2 linked regions of the Gottschalkia purinilytica genome follow. The protein of the gene in region 1 binds, or shares a complex with, the protein of each later gene. Links are inferred from orthologs where the notes say so. Each region holds a gene or a part of one and is shown in the gene's direction. Other genes may lie near its edges.

Region 1 (7,373 bases):
CAGGAGGATTCTTAAGATCAGGAAATACTACTTTATTAATAGGTGTAAATAAAGAAGAAGTGGATAATGTTATATCTATAATAGAAGAATACTGTAAAACTAGAAAACAGATTACAGCAGCACCCATACCTGCTACATGGGTATCTTCAGTCTATATGCCTCATACAGTTGAAGTACAAGTTGGTGGAGCTACCATATTTGTTTTAGATATTAGTCAATTTGAAAAAATATAAGTTTCTATACTATGTACTTTAGATAAAAGAGTAAGTTATTGGGAGAGATATGATATGATAAAGATAGGGGAAGTAAAAAGTCAATCTTCACATCAAATTGATAATTTAAATAGAACTAATAAAGATAAGAAGGAAGGAATAAGAGGAGACTTTTTAAAAGAATTAGAAAAGCTAGATGAAATGAGTACAAAAGAGAAATTAGATGTACTTCTTGGTAAAATAGATAAACAGGCAGAGAAACTTTCAAAAAATATGGATATTAAAGACTTATTAATATACAAAAAATTAATATCTGAGTTTATGAAAGAGTCTGTTAATTCTATGGTAAAGTTTAGTAAAAATAGTTTTTTAGACAGAAGAGGAAGACATAGAGTTCATGGAATTATAAAAAAAGTAGATGAAGAACTTGGCAATCTAACAGAAGATATATTATCAAAAGAGAAAGATAATATAAAGGTATTAAAAACACTAGAAGATATTAGGGGACTAATCTTAGATATATATATGTAACCGGAGGAATATGATGGATTTTAATGATATAGTAGGACATGAAAGTATTATAAATAGCCTTAAAAATGCCATAAGCTCTAATAAAGTAGCTCATAGCTACTTATTTGAAGGAGCGAAATCCATAGGAAAAGAAAAATTAGCAAAGACATTTGCAAAAGCATTATTATGTAAAGATGGAGATAATAAGCCTTGTGAAAAATGTTCATCTTGTATAAAATTTGAGTCTGGAAATCATCCAGACTTTTGTTTGGAAAACCCTTTAGGAGACTCTTTTAAAAAAGAACAGATAGAGTCTATACAAAAAGATATAAAAATGATGCCTTACGAGGGAAATAGAAAGGTTTATATATTAAATAATATAGATAAAATGACACAAGAAGCTCAAAATAGTTTCCTAAAAACATTAGAAGAACCTCCTGAATATGTAACTATTATACTTATAGTTACGAATAGCCATAGTATACTTCCAACGATATTATCAAGATGTCAAATAATTAAATTTGCACCTATAAGTAATGATAAAGTAGAAAAAGCTCTTGTAGATATATATAAAATAGAACGAGAAGAAGCTAGATTTTTAAGTTCTTTTTCCAATGGTATAATAGGAAAAGCTATAAATTTATACCAAAATGAAGGATTTAAAAAGTTAAGGGAAGAAGTTATAACGGTTATAGATACAACGTTAAGTGGTGATAAATTTAAAATATTTTCTTTAAGTGAATTTTTTGATGAAAATAAAGAAAACATAGAAGATATTTTAGATATGATGTTAATGTGGTTTAGGGATATGTTAATATACAAAGAGGCAGGAAATAGTGAATATATAATAAATATGGATAAGATTGACATCATATCAAAACACTGCAAAAGTCTTTCTCAAGAAAAAATACATGATATAATAGAAACTATAATAAAGACTAAAGACAGTATATCTTCAAGAGTAAATTATCAACTTGCTATAGAGGTTATGCTTTTAAGCATACAGGAGGATTATATTAGTTGTTAGAAATATAGATAAGAGTAATTAAGTGTAATAAGATATACTTACTCAGGGAAAGTAATTATATTTTGGAGATGAAGAAGTTGAAAAGAGCATACAAGATAGAAATTAAGCCAACAGCAGAACAGAAGATGAAGATTCATAGAACTATTGGAGTATGTAGATATATATATAACTTTTATATAGCTCATAATAAAGAATCTTATGAAAAAGAAAGAAAATTTATAAATGGAATGAATTTTTCTAAATGGCTTAATAACGAGTATATTCCTAATAATGAAGATAAAAAATGGATAAAAGAAGTATCTTCAAAGGCAGTAAAACAGTCTATTATGAATGGAGATAAAGCATTTAAAGACTTTTTTAAGGGTAAATCAAAGTTTCCTAAATTCAAGAAAAAGAAAAATCAAAATGTAAAAGTTTATTTTCCTAAAAATAATAAAACTGATTGGATAGTAGAAAGACATAGAATTAAAGTTCCAACATTAGGGTGGGTAAGACTTAAAGAATATGGATATATATCAACGAATTCTATTGTTAAAAGTGGTACAATTAGTCAAAAATTTGATAGATACTATGTATCTATATTAGTAGAAGAAGCAGTTAAAACAAATAATACAAAATATACAGAAGGTATAGGAATAGACTTAGGATTAAAAGATTTTGCTATTTGTTCAGATAAAAAGATTTTTAAGAATATAAATAAGACTTTAAGAGTTAAAAAAATAGAGAAGAAATTAAAAAGAGAACAAAGAAAACTTTCAAGAAAATATGAAAGTTTAAAATTAAATTCGAAAGATAAAAAAATGAAGGGAGGAACTGCTATTAGACAAAATATCCAAAAACAAATAGTGAAGGTACAAAAACTTCATCAAAGGCTAACCAATATTAGAACGGATTATGTAAATAAAATTATATCAGAAATAGTTAAGCAAAAACCAAGCTACATAACTATTGAAGATTTAAATGTTAGTGGAATGATGAAAAATAAGCATTTATCAAAGGTAATAGCTAATCAAAAGTTCTTTGAATTTAAAACTAAACTCATTTCTAAAGCTAAAGAAAATAACATTGAAATAAGGATAGTAAGTGTGTTTTATCCATCATCAAAAACTTGTAGTAATTGTGGAACAATCAAAAAAGATTTAAGGCTTTCAGATAGAATCTACAAGTGTGAATGTGGTTTAGAAATAGATAGGGACTTAAATGCAAGTATTAACCTTAAAAATGCTAAGAAATATAAGGCAGCTTAATTAAAACAAGCTCTTATATATGTACCGAAGGCTATTTCGGGAATTTACGACTGTGAAGAGTCATACAAACTGTAGTAGCTAAGGCAAAACAGGACTCGTTGAAACAGTAAAAATCTCGATATGGATATATTTGTCCGTATTTTGAGTAGCAGGTATAGTATGGTTACTGTAGTAGGAATTAGATTTAAAAAAGCAGGTAAAATATACTACTTTGACCCTGATAATATAGACGTATCTAAAGATGATTATGCTATAGTAGAAACAGCTAGGGGAGTAGAGTTCGGTCAAGCTGTGGTGGGTCCAAAAGAAGTCAGTGAAGAAGAAATAGTTCCGCCACTAAAAAAGGTGCTAAGACTAGCAACAGAAGAAGATATACAAAAGCACAATGAAAATAAAGAGAAAGAAACATATGCTTTTGATATTTGTCTTAAAAAAATAGAAGAGCATGGTCTAGATATGAAGCTTATTGATGTTGAATATACATTTGATAATAATAAAGTTATATTTTACTTTACGGCAGATGGAAGAGTTGATTTTAGAGAACTTGTAAAAGATTTAGCATCAATATTTAAAACTAGAATAGAATTGAGACAAATAGGAGTTAGAGACGAAGCAAAAATGATAGGTGGACTAGGACCTTGTGGTAAACCATTATGTTGCGCTACTTTCTTAGGAGAATTTGAACCTGTATCTATTAAAATGGCAAAAGAACAAAACTTATCTCTTAACCCTACAAAAATATCAGGAATATGTGGCAGACTTATGTGTTGCTTAAAATATGAACATGAAACATATGAAAAAATATTGGAAAAACTTCCACCAGTAGGTGCAACAGTAATGACACCTAGGGGAAAAGGTATAGTAATGGAAACAGTTACTCTGTTAGAATTAGCTAAAGTAAAGGTAAAAGGTGAAGATGATACAGAAGAAATTGTTCCATTTTTAATAGAAGAGATAGAATTATTAGAAAAAGCTAATACTAAAAAAGATACAAAAGAAAGAACAGAAGTGGATATAACCAAAATTGCTAAAGAAGAAGGTATAGATGTAGAAGATATAGAGATGTTAGAAGATTTATTAAAAGAGGATTAAGTTAAACAATCATAAAGAAAAAAATGTAGAAAAATGTCGTAATTTATGTTTATAATATTTATACGAAAATTAATAAAAACTCTTTTAAAGTGTATAAATAAGTGCTAAAATTATCATGAGGCTATAAAAGAACTTAACTAAGGAGGTGACCTTAATGGCTTACAAAATTACAGATGCTTGCATCAGTTGTGGAGCTTGTGAACCAGAGTGTCCTGTTAGCGTAATTAGCGCAGGAGATGATAAATACGTAATAGATGAAGAAGGTTGTATAAGTTGTGGAGCATGTTCAAATGTTTGTCCTGTAGATGCTCCAGTTGATGCAGAATAGGAATAATAAGAAAAGACCCATAGGGTCTTTTTTATTGCTTTTAAAACATGTTTTCTTCTAATCATATAGTAAAAGGACATTCATACTAAATTTATATATAAAAATTCACATATTATTTTAATTTTATAATAAGCTAGTTAGAATATATTTATAATATTACTTATTTATGAAAATTAATAAAAAAATAACTTTAGAGAAATTTTATCTTTTAATAAACTTTATTATAGTAAATGAAAATAAATGTTATAATACTAGTGAAATAAAAAACACTAGGAGCGGAAATAATGGAAAATATACAATTAAAAGAAAATGAAAGAATAGATGATCTTCAATGTAAAGGATATAAAATAATTCAAAATAAAGAAGGTTTTTGTTTTGGAATGGATGCTGTGCTGTTATCTAATTTTTGTGATATAAAAAGTGGATCAACAGTTGTGGATTTAGGAACAGGAACAGGTATAATACCAGTACTTATATATGCTAAAAATAATGTTAGTAAAGTTTATGGAGTAGAAATCCAAGAAGAAGTAGCAGAAATGGCAAATAGAACAATGAAAATGAATAATATTGAAAATGATGTAGAAATACTTAATATAGATTTAAAAAATGCTCCTGAGAAACTTGGTATAAATAAATTTGATGTAGTTACATCAAATCCACCTTATATGATTTCAGGAGGTGGACTTATAAATATAAAGGATAAAAAGGCAATATCAAGACATGAAATAACATGTAACCTGGAAGACATAATAAGAGTATCTAGTAAACTTTTAAAGCATAATGGAAGGTTTTTTCTAGTACATAGACCAAATAGAATAGTAGATATATTATGTTTATTAAGACAATATAAGTTAGAGCCTAAAAGTATAAGGTTTGTTCATCCTAAAATTGGAAAACAACCTAATTTAGTACTGATAAAGAGTATTAAAGCTTCAAAACCAGAACTTAAGTTTGAAAAACCTTTATATGTATATAATGACGACGGAACATATACAAAAGAGATATATGAAATATACGGCATGGAAAATATTGATATTTAAAGGAGCGATATAAATTGGATGTAATAGGAAAGCTTTTCATATGTCCAACGCCTATAGGCAATTTAGAGGATATAACATTAAGAACATTGAATACATTGAAAGAAGTAGACTTAATAGCTGCAGAAGATACAAGACATACTATTAAACTATTAAATTACTTTGATATTAAAAAGCCTCTTACTAGTTATCATGAACATAATAAGAAAGAAAAAGGAAAGTTTCTGATAGAAAAGCTTTTGAAAGGAGAAAATATTGCATTAGTTTCAGATGCAGGTATGCCAGGTATATCAGATCCAGGAGAAGATTTAGTTAGACTATCTATAGAACACGGAATAGGTGTCACTGCTTTACCAGGAGCTACTGCTTCTATATTAGGACTTATTCTTTCAGGACTTCCTACATCTAAATTTACGTTTGAAGGGTTTCTCTCATCTAATAAAAAGGAGAGAAAAGAAGAACTTAGAAAACTTGAAAAAGAACATAGAACTATAATATTTTATGAATCTCCTCATAGATTAAAAGTACTATTACAAGACATAAAAGAAATATTAGGAATTAGAAAAATAGCTATATCAAGGGAACTTACTAAAAAATATGAAGAAATATTTAGAGGAAATACTGAAGAAGCTATAGAGAAATTCTCAAAAGAAGATCCAAGAGGAGAATTTGTAGTTGTATTAGAAGGAACTTCTATAGAGGATATAGAAAAAATGAAAAGTGAAGTATGGGAAAATATGAGTATAAAAGATCATATATTAATGTATATGGAACAAGGGATAAATAAAAAAGATGCAATAAAGAAGGTAGCAAAGGAAAGAAATATATCTAAAAGTGAAGTTTATAAAGAAAGTATATCAATATAAAAAAAATAGGAGCATATGCTCCTATTTTTATTAATAAAATAAAGAGGGTACTTCAATCAATCTATGTTTATTTTTGTAAAGTTTCTAAGCATTCTGGACAAATATTTTTACCTTTGAAAACATGAACATCTTTAGCTTGTCCGCAGAATATGCACGCTGGTGCATATTTTTTAAGTATTATTTGCTCTCCATCTACGTAAATTTCTAGAGAGTCTCTCTCAGCAATGTCAAGAGTTCTTCTTAATTCTATAGGGATAACAACTCTACCTAGTTCGTCTACTTTTCTTACTATACCTGTTGACTTCATAATTTCATCCTCCCGTTTATAATGCGTCAAAAATCGACTTGTTTTTACAAATTAAATAGTACCATATATACCAATAAAAGTCAACATATAAAATACTATATAATATTTAAAAAATTAAAATAAGGTTATAAGCCATTCATAAACACGCATTCCATAGTTTTCTAGAAAATACCTAAAAATGTATAAGACAAATTTAGATAAAATTCTACAATTCTTTATATATCATTTTAAAAAAAATGTCAAGTTATTAAATCTATATTATGTAATTTATTGTACAAGTCTTGCATATAAGTTTATATAAAAAGATATAGAAAATTTAAGAATAACTGATCTAGGGTTAGCAAATTAAAAGGTTAGGAGAGTTTTAAATGATAAACTATATTTGGTTTTTTCTCATATTTATAAGTATAGTTGTTTCTGTGTTAAATGGTAACATAAATGTAATAAATGAATCAATAATAAAAGATGCAGAGGAAGCAGTAAAATTTGCAATAAGTCTTATAGGAATAATGTCAATTTGGATGGGGCTTATTAATATAGCTGAAAAATCAGGTCTTATAAAAAGTTTCAGTAAAATACTAACTCCTATTACATCTTTTTTATTTCCAGAAGTACCTAAAAATCATCCAGCTATGAGTGCAATAGTAATGAATATGGTTACAAATATGTTTGGAGCAGGAAATTCAGCTACTGCTATAGGAATAAAGGCTATGGAAGAAATGAATACATTAAATAAAAATAAAAAAA
Region 2 (7,080 bases), on another replicon or contig:
AAGATATATAAGATTACTTGTAGAGGTATTAGCAGGAATTCCTTCTGTAGTTTATGGGTTTATTGGACTAGTTGTTTTAGTTAAACTATTTGAAACGAAATTATCGTTATCATCTGGTGAGAGTGTTTTAACAGGAGGAATACTATTATCTATAATGATATTACCTTATATAATTTCTATATGTGATGAATCAATAGAAAGAATATATGATAAATACTTAATTTCTTCAAATGCTCTAGGAGTATCTAAAGCTTACATGATTAGGAAAATAGTTTTAAAGGAATGTAGAAGGAGTATATTAGCAGGAGTAGTACTTGCATTAGGCAGGGCTATGGGAGAAACTATGGCTGTTATGATGGTTATAGGTAACTCACCTATAATGCCAAGGTTATTAGGAAAATGTCAAACTATACCTTCATTAATTGCACTAGAAATGGGGATGACAGAAGTAGGAAGTATGCATTACCATGCACTTTTTGCATCAGGATTTGTTCTCATGGTTTTAATTTTAATTATAAATATTGCACTACATTATATTAAAAAATCTATAGGTTATTAATTTATAGGATGGGGTTCTATGAGAGAGAAAAAGAAGGATTTATTAATTAGAATATGGCTTGGTGTAAGTATAGTTAGTTCTACTTTCTTAGTGTTATATATTTTAGGATACATATTTAAAAATGGATTTGAGGCTATTAGTTTGGACTTTATATTTAATAGTCCAAAAGGCATACCAATAGGTGCTGAAGGAGGAATATTTCCAGCTATTGTTGGAAGCATTATTTTAACTATATTTGCATCTTTATTTGCTTCTATTTTAGGAATATCAACAGCAATATATAATACTTTTTATTGTAAAAATGAAAAAAGAAAAAGCTTTATTTGTATGATAGTACAATGTATATCTGGAATACCTTCCATAGTGTTAGGCCTATTTGGATATACATTATTAGTCCTTTACTTAGACTTTGGAAGATCTGTTTTATCAGCAGGAATAACCTTAGGTATTATGATATTTCCTTTTATTGAAGTAAGGATAGAAAAGATATTACAAGAAACTGATAGTAACATTATCAGTTCATCTTATGCTTTGGGAGTATCTAAAGAGTATACTATTTTAAAGTTAGTATTACCTCTATGTAAAAGTGAAATAGTTTCTTGTGTATTACTAGCAGGTGGATTGGCTATAGGGGCTACAGCTCCTATAATACTTACTGGAGCAGTAATATCTGCACCAGTGCCTAATTCAATTTTTTCTCCTGTGATGGCTCTACCTTTTCACCTATATATACTTGTGAATGAAAGTTTATCGTTAAAAAATGCTTATGGAACATCACTTATAATGATTATATTACTTTTATTAATAAACTTTTTATCTATATTTATTGTTTCAAGAAGAAGCAGTAAATAAAATAGTGAATATAAAAAATAAAGGAATGATAGCTAATTATGAGTATATTAACTATAGAAAAATTATCTGTATATTATGAAAAAAAGAATATATTGAAAGAGATAAGTATGAATATTCATAAACATAAGATTACATCTATAATAGGACCATCTGGATGTGGAAAATCTACTTTACTTTTATCTTTAAATCTTATGATAGAAAATTTAGGTGGAAAAATAGAAGGAGAAGTTAAATTTAATGAAAAAGATATATTAGATATTCCTAAAGAGGAATTAAGAAAAAAGGTAGGAATAGTTTTTCAGAAACCTACTCCTTTTCCATTATCTATATATAAGAATCTAACTTATGCACCTATATATTATGGAATAAAAGATAAAGCTACTTTAGATAAAATAGCAAAAGATAAGCTAAAAATATGTAATCTTTATGATGAGATACACGAAGACATGAATATGTCAGCTCTTAATCTATCAGGAGGTCAGCAACAAAGATTATGTATTGCTAGAACACTTACAGTAGAACCTGAGGTTATACTTTTAGATGAGCCCTGCTCAGCACTAGATATTAAAAATACTGAAAATATTGAAACGATGCTAACAAATTTATCTGAAAGATATACTATAGTAATTGTCACACATAATCTATCTCAAGCCAAGAGAATATCAGACTATACAGCTTTTATGCTAAATGGAGAGCTAATAGAATTTGGAACAACTAAAGAAATATTTGAAAATCCTAGAGATAAAAGAACTAAAGAATATATAGAAGGAATATATGGTTAAAGTATAAGGAGGATTTTTATGTTAAAGTATAATATACCAGGTAGAAAAGATATAGAAATAGAAAACATAGTATTTGACTATAATGGAACAATAGCTGTAGATGGAAAAGTTAGAGAAGAAATTAAAGAGTTAATATTAAAATTAAAGAACTACGTTAAGGTACATATATTAACAGCTGATACATATGGTACAGTAACAAAAGAGTGTGAAAGTCTAGGTATTAATGTTATGACTTTTCCAAGTGATAAAGCTGGTGAATCAAAACGTAATATAGTTATAGGTCTAAATAAGGATAAGACAATATGTGTAGGAAATGGATTTAATGATATACAAATGGCTAAAGAATCAGCAATATCTATAGCTGTAATAGGAGAAGAAGGATGTTGTGGTCAACTTTTATTTAGTTCAGATATAGTCGTTAACTCTATAGAGGATGCTATAAATATTATTTTAAACAAAAATAGAGTTAAAGCTACTTTAAGAGGATGATTTAGAGTTATTAGGAAAAAATTAGATGGTTTGTACACATTGACACATGTCTACTTTTGAGTTATAATGAAAATCTAATTGACTATATATTATAAAAAAAGCACTATTGACTATAAAAAACACGGAGAGATGGCTGAGTCTGGCTGAAGGCGCTCGCCTGGAACGCGAGTAGGCGATAACATCGTCTCGTGGGTTCAAATCCCACTTTCTCCGCCAGTATAAAGTTTGCCATGCTAGATGGGGAGGTAGCGGTGCCCTGTAACCTGCAATCCGCTATAGCAGGATTGAATTCCTAGCTGAGGCATGATTATTGTAGGGTCTGCCCTAGACAAGTGGCGTTGACGATCGGGTCCTACGCAACAGGAGCCCATGAACTCCGTCAGATCCGGAAGGAAGCAGCGGTAAGTGGTTACTTCTTGTGTGCCGTAGGGTTGCCTGGTTTGAGTTAACTATTTAGGTAACGCTTATGGGATCATGTCGAAGCTAGGTGCATGGCTGAAATTTTTAAAAAAGCTATGAATTATTCATAGCTTTTTTGTTATACATGATTTATTTTTATGATTTAGTCTATAATATGGTAGAACTATATACATTTTGATATAATATAGATATTATGACTCTTTTTGAAAGGTGATTTCATGGCTTATCAAGCACTTTATAGAAAGTTCAGACCTAAAGTATTCGATGATGTTTTAGGTCAGGAACATATAACAACCACGCTTAAAAATCAAATATTAAATAATAACGTGGCTCATGCATATCTTTTTTCTGGAATTAGGGGAACTGGTAAGACTTCTACAGCAAAGATATTTTCAAGAGCTATTAACTGTGTAAATAATAAAGATGGTAACCCTTGCAATGAATGTGAAATATGTAAAGGTATATTAAGTGACACTGTAATGGATGTAGTTGAAATAGATGCAGCTTCTAATAACAGTGTAGAAGATATAAGAGAGCTCAGAGAAAATTCCAAGTACCCACCATCTAAAAGTAAACTCAAGGTTTATATAGTGGACGAGGTTCATATGTTATCAAAAGGTGCTTTTAATGCACTCCTTAAAACATTGGAAGAACCACCAAAGCATCTTGTATTTATATTGGCTACGACAGAACCTCAAAAGCTTCCAGCTACTATATTATCAAGATGTCAGAGATTTGATTTTAAAAGAATAACGTCTTATGATATAGTAGAAAATATGAAAAAGATATGTGAAGATTTGGATATAACTATAGAGGATAGGGCCTTAAATCTTATAGCAAGAAATTCAGATGGAGCTATGAGGGATGCACTAAGTATACTAGATCAATGTATATCTTTCTCTTCAAAAGAAGTAAGTTACGATTATGTGTTATCTGTACTAGGTGCTGTTAATAACGAATTAATATTCGAACTTACTAATAATATAATTGAGAAAAACATAGATAATATATTAGATAATATTCATAATATAGTTCAGAGTGGAAAAGATATAAACCAGTTTATAAAAGATTTGATATTACACTTTAGGAACTTAATGATTGTAAAGAGCTCTAGTAATACTGAAAGCACTATTAACGAAAATATGGATATAGTAGAAGAATTAAAGGCTCAATCTGATAAAATAAATTTAGGAACTATAATAAGTTATTTAAACATATTATCAGAAGCAGAGACACAAAGTAAATGGTCTTCACAGCCTAGAATAATACTAGAAGTTAGTATTATGAAAATGATAAATGTAATACCAGAAGCTACTGTAGAAGATCTCCTAAAAAGAATAGATGATTTAGAAAGTAAAATTAAAAATGGTAATTTTATAAATAATGTATCTGTTAATACTAGTAAAACTAATAATATAGATGTAGGTATTAAAGAAAGACAACCTGGTAAAAGTTATAACGAAAAAGAAGAACTAATAGAAAAAACTGAAAAAGTATCACAGAATGATATTAAACAAGATAATAATGAACTCGAAGAAGATGTTAGAATACCTAATACTGATATATCTTTTGACTATGTATCAAAAGAATGGAGTAATATTTTAAAGAAAGTAAAAACAGAAAAGATAGGACTTCATGCTCTTATAATGGAAGGTAAGCCAGCTAATCTAAAAAATGGTGTTCTTACAATAGCTTTTGATGAAGGATTCGGATTTCATAAAGATGCTGTAGATAAAAAAGAAAACAAAGAGTCAATAGAAAAAATAATAAGTGATTACTTAAATTCTAAAATAGAACTTAAACTTATAATGGCAAGTGAAATAGTAAATGTACAGCAAGAAAAAATAAAATCTGAAGATAATAGTAAGGAATTAATAGAAGAAGTAATAGATATATTTGGAGAAGAAGTAGTAGAAGTTGAGGATTAACTAAAAAATAAATATTTAAATATATTAAGGAGGCTGATAATAATGAAATTTCCTGGTATGGGTGGCAACATGGGTAATATGATGAAACAAGTTCAAAAAATGCAAAAGAAGATGGTGGAACTTCAAGCAGAACTAGAAGAAAAAGAAGTAGAAACAAGTGCTGGTGGTGGAGCAGTTACTGTTAAAGCTAATGGTAAAAAAGAAATTGTTTCAATTGTTATAGATAAAGATGTAGTAGATCCAGATGATGTTGAAATGTTACAAGATTTAATTCTTGCTGCAACAAATGAAGCGTTAAGAAAAGCAGAGGAAATGGTTTCAGGAGAAATGCAAAAATTAACTGGTGGGATGAACTTACCAGGATTATTCTAGAGCTAAAGTTTTTAGCTCTTCTTTTTTATTGGAGGATGATGTTTGTGGAATACTTTGCTTATCCAGTAGCAAATTTAATAGAAGAATTTTCTAAGCTTCCTGGAATCGGAAAAAAAACAGCTCAGAGATTAGCTTTTCATGTATTAAATATGAGTCCGAATGATGCACAAGGATTAGCAAGTGCAATAGTAGAAGCTAAAAAAAATATAAGATACTGTAGTGTATGTAGTAACTTAACAGATAAAGATCCATGTTCTATATGTGAAAGTAAGAGAAGAGATGAAACTTATATCTGTGTTGTGGAAGATCCGAGAGATGTTATTGCAATAGAAAAAACTAAAGAGTTTAATGGTCTATACCATGTACTACATGGAACTATATCTCCTATGGAAGGGATAGGACCTGAAGATATAAAAATTAAAGAGTTATTACAAAGAGCATATGAGGGAAATGTAAAAGAAGTTATATTGGCTACTAATCCAACTATTGAAGGAGAAGCTACTTCAATGTATATTTCAAAATTACTAAAGCCTATGGGAATAAAAACTACAAGATTAGCTTACGGAATACCTGTAGGAGGAGATTTAGAGTATGCGGATGAAGTTACATTGTCAAAAGCATTAGAAGGAAGAAGAGAAATATAGTATTTATAAGAAACTGTATAAAGTGAATAAACTTCTATTATTTTATGAGAAATTGTATTATTGAAAATAAATCTGAATAGAAAACATGGTTATAGAAGAATAAAATCTTCTTTAAACCATGTTTTTTTATTTCTTCACTTAACTTTTTACTTGAATCTAGTAAAGTCAGTAAATTTATAAGTTGAATTGTGCTAAAAGAGTAAAAGTATATTATAAAAAAGTTTTTCACAACTATATATAGAATTTCTTATAATGAATATTTTTAAAAAATTCTATTGACTCTCCTGTTAGGGGAGGGCTTACCATTTATTTGATGGCTTAAAATATGTGGATATAGGTGATTAAAATGTTTAAAATTGGAGATTTTGCAAGATTAAATAAAGTGACAGTCAAAACGCTAAGACATTATGACGGTCTTGGATTGTTACAGCCTGAAAAAATTGATTCTTTTACAGGATATCGATACTACTCTGCGAGTCAGATGCCGAGACTAAACCGTATACTTTCGTTAAAGGATATTGGATTTTCTCTAGACGAGATTGCTTTGATATTAAATAAGAATATGGATTTGGAGCAAATACGGACTCTATTGGAATTGAAACATTTAGAAATCCTAGACAGAGTAAAGAATGAACAAGCAAGACTTAGTCGTATTGAAACTTTCATTAAAATGTATAAACAGGAGGAATATATCATGAAATATGATATTGTGTTAAAAGAAATTGAACCTGTGAGAGTCGCAGCACTAAGAGATACTATTCCAACCTATAGTGAACAAGGACATTTGTGGGAAGAGCTGGCAGGACATATAGAAAAGCACGGTGCTAAGATAGTTCCACCATGTATGATTATATACCATGATATAGGATATAAGGAAGAGTGTGTTGATGCTGAAGTAGTTGAACCAATTGATGGAGACTTGCCTGATACTAAGAGAATCAAGATTAAAAAGCTTGAGAGTGTAAAAGAAATGGCATGTGTCATTCATAAAGGATCATATCAAACTCTTCATATGGCTTATAATGCCATTTCCA

The links.
Region 2: holB (region 1) and dnaX share a complex: the UniProt entries of both Bacillus subtilis proteins name them as parts of the DNA clamp loading complex. The link is inferred for Gottschalkia purinilytica from one-to-one orthologs.

Annotation. Positions count from the first base shown.
Region 1 is NZ_LGSS01000002.1:308,190-315,562, reverse strand. The notes cover bases 1-2,752. They hold holB (DNA polymerase III subunit delta'), read left to right. Parts: upstream 1-756; coding sequence 757-1,749; downstream 1,750-2,752. Other genes in these bases: CLPU_RS03230 (RNA-guided endonuclease InsQ/TnpB family protein), read left to right, coding at 1,818-2,752; CLPU_RS03240 (YaaR family protein), read left to right, coding at 288-743; CLPU_RS03245 (cyclic-di-AMP receptor), read left to right, coding at 1-233. In the rest of the region: more of CLPU_RS03230, read left to right, coding at 2,753-2,996; CLPU_RS03225 (PSP1 domain-containing protein), read left to right, coding at 3,156-4,088; CLPU_RS03220 (DUF362 domain-containing protein), read left to right, coding at 4,243-4,416; CLPU_RS03215 (tRNA1(Val) (adenine(37)-N6)-methyltransferase), read left to right, coding at 4,701-5,456; rsmI (16S rRNA (cytidine(1402)-2'-O)-methyltransferase), read left to right, coding at 5,471-6,319; CLPU_RS03205 (AbrB/MazE/SpoVT family DNA-binding domain-containing protein), read right to left, coding at 6,387-6,626; CLPU_RS03200 (nucleoside recognition domain-containing protein), read left to right, coding at 6,995-7,373. UniProt on the Bacillus subtilis protein: DNA polymerase III is a complex, multichain enzyme responsible for most of the replicative synthesis in bacteria.
Region 2 is NZ_LGSS01000015.1:6,390-13,469, reverse strand. Bases 2,748-5,675 are described here. They hold dnaX (DNA polymerase III subunit gamma/tau), read left to right. Parts: upstream 2,748-3,320; coding sequence 3,321-5,030; downstream 5,031-5,675. Other genes in these bases: recR (recombination mediator RecR), read left to right, coding at 5,447-5,675; CLPU_RS12995 (YbaB/EbfC family nucleoid-associated protein), read left to right, coding at 5,073-5,402. In the rest of the region: phosphate ABC transporter permease subunit PstC, read left to right, coding at 1-559; CLPU_RS13020 (PstA family ABC transporter permease), read left to right, coding at 578-1,411; CLPU_RS13015 (phosphate ABC transporter ATP-binding protein), read left to right, coding at 1,450-2,193; CLPU_RS13010 (HAD family hydrolase), read left to right, coding at 2,212-2,682; more of recR, read left to right, coding at 5,676-6,046; CLPU_RS12985 (MerR family transcriptional regulator), read left to right, coding at 6,393-7,080. UniProt on the Bacillus subtilis protein: Part of the beta sliding clamp loading complex, which hydrolyzes ATP to load the beta clamp onto primed DNA to form the DNA replication pre-initiation complex.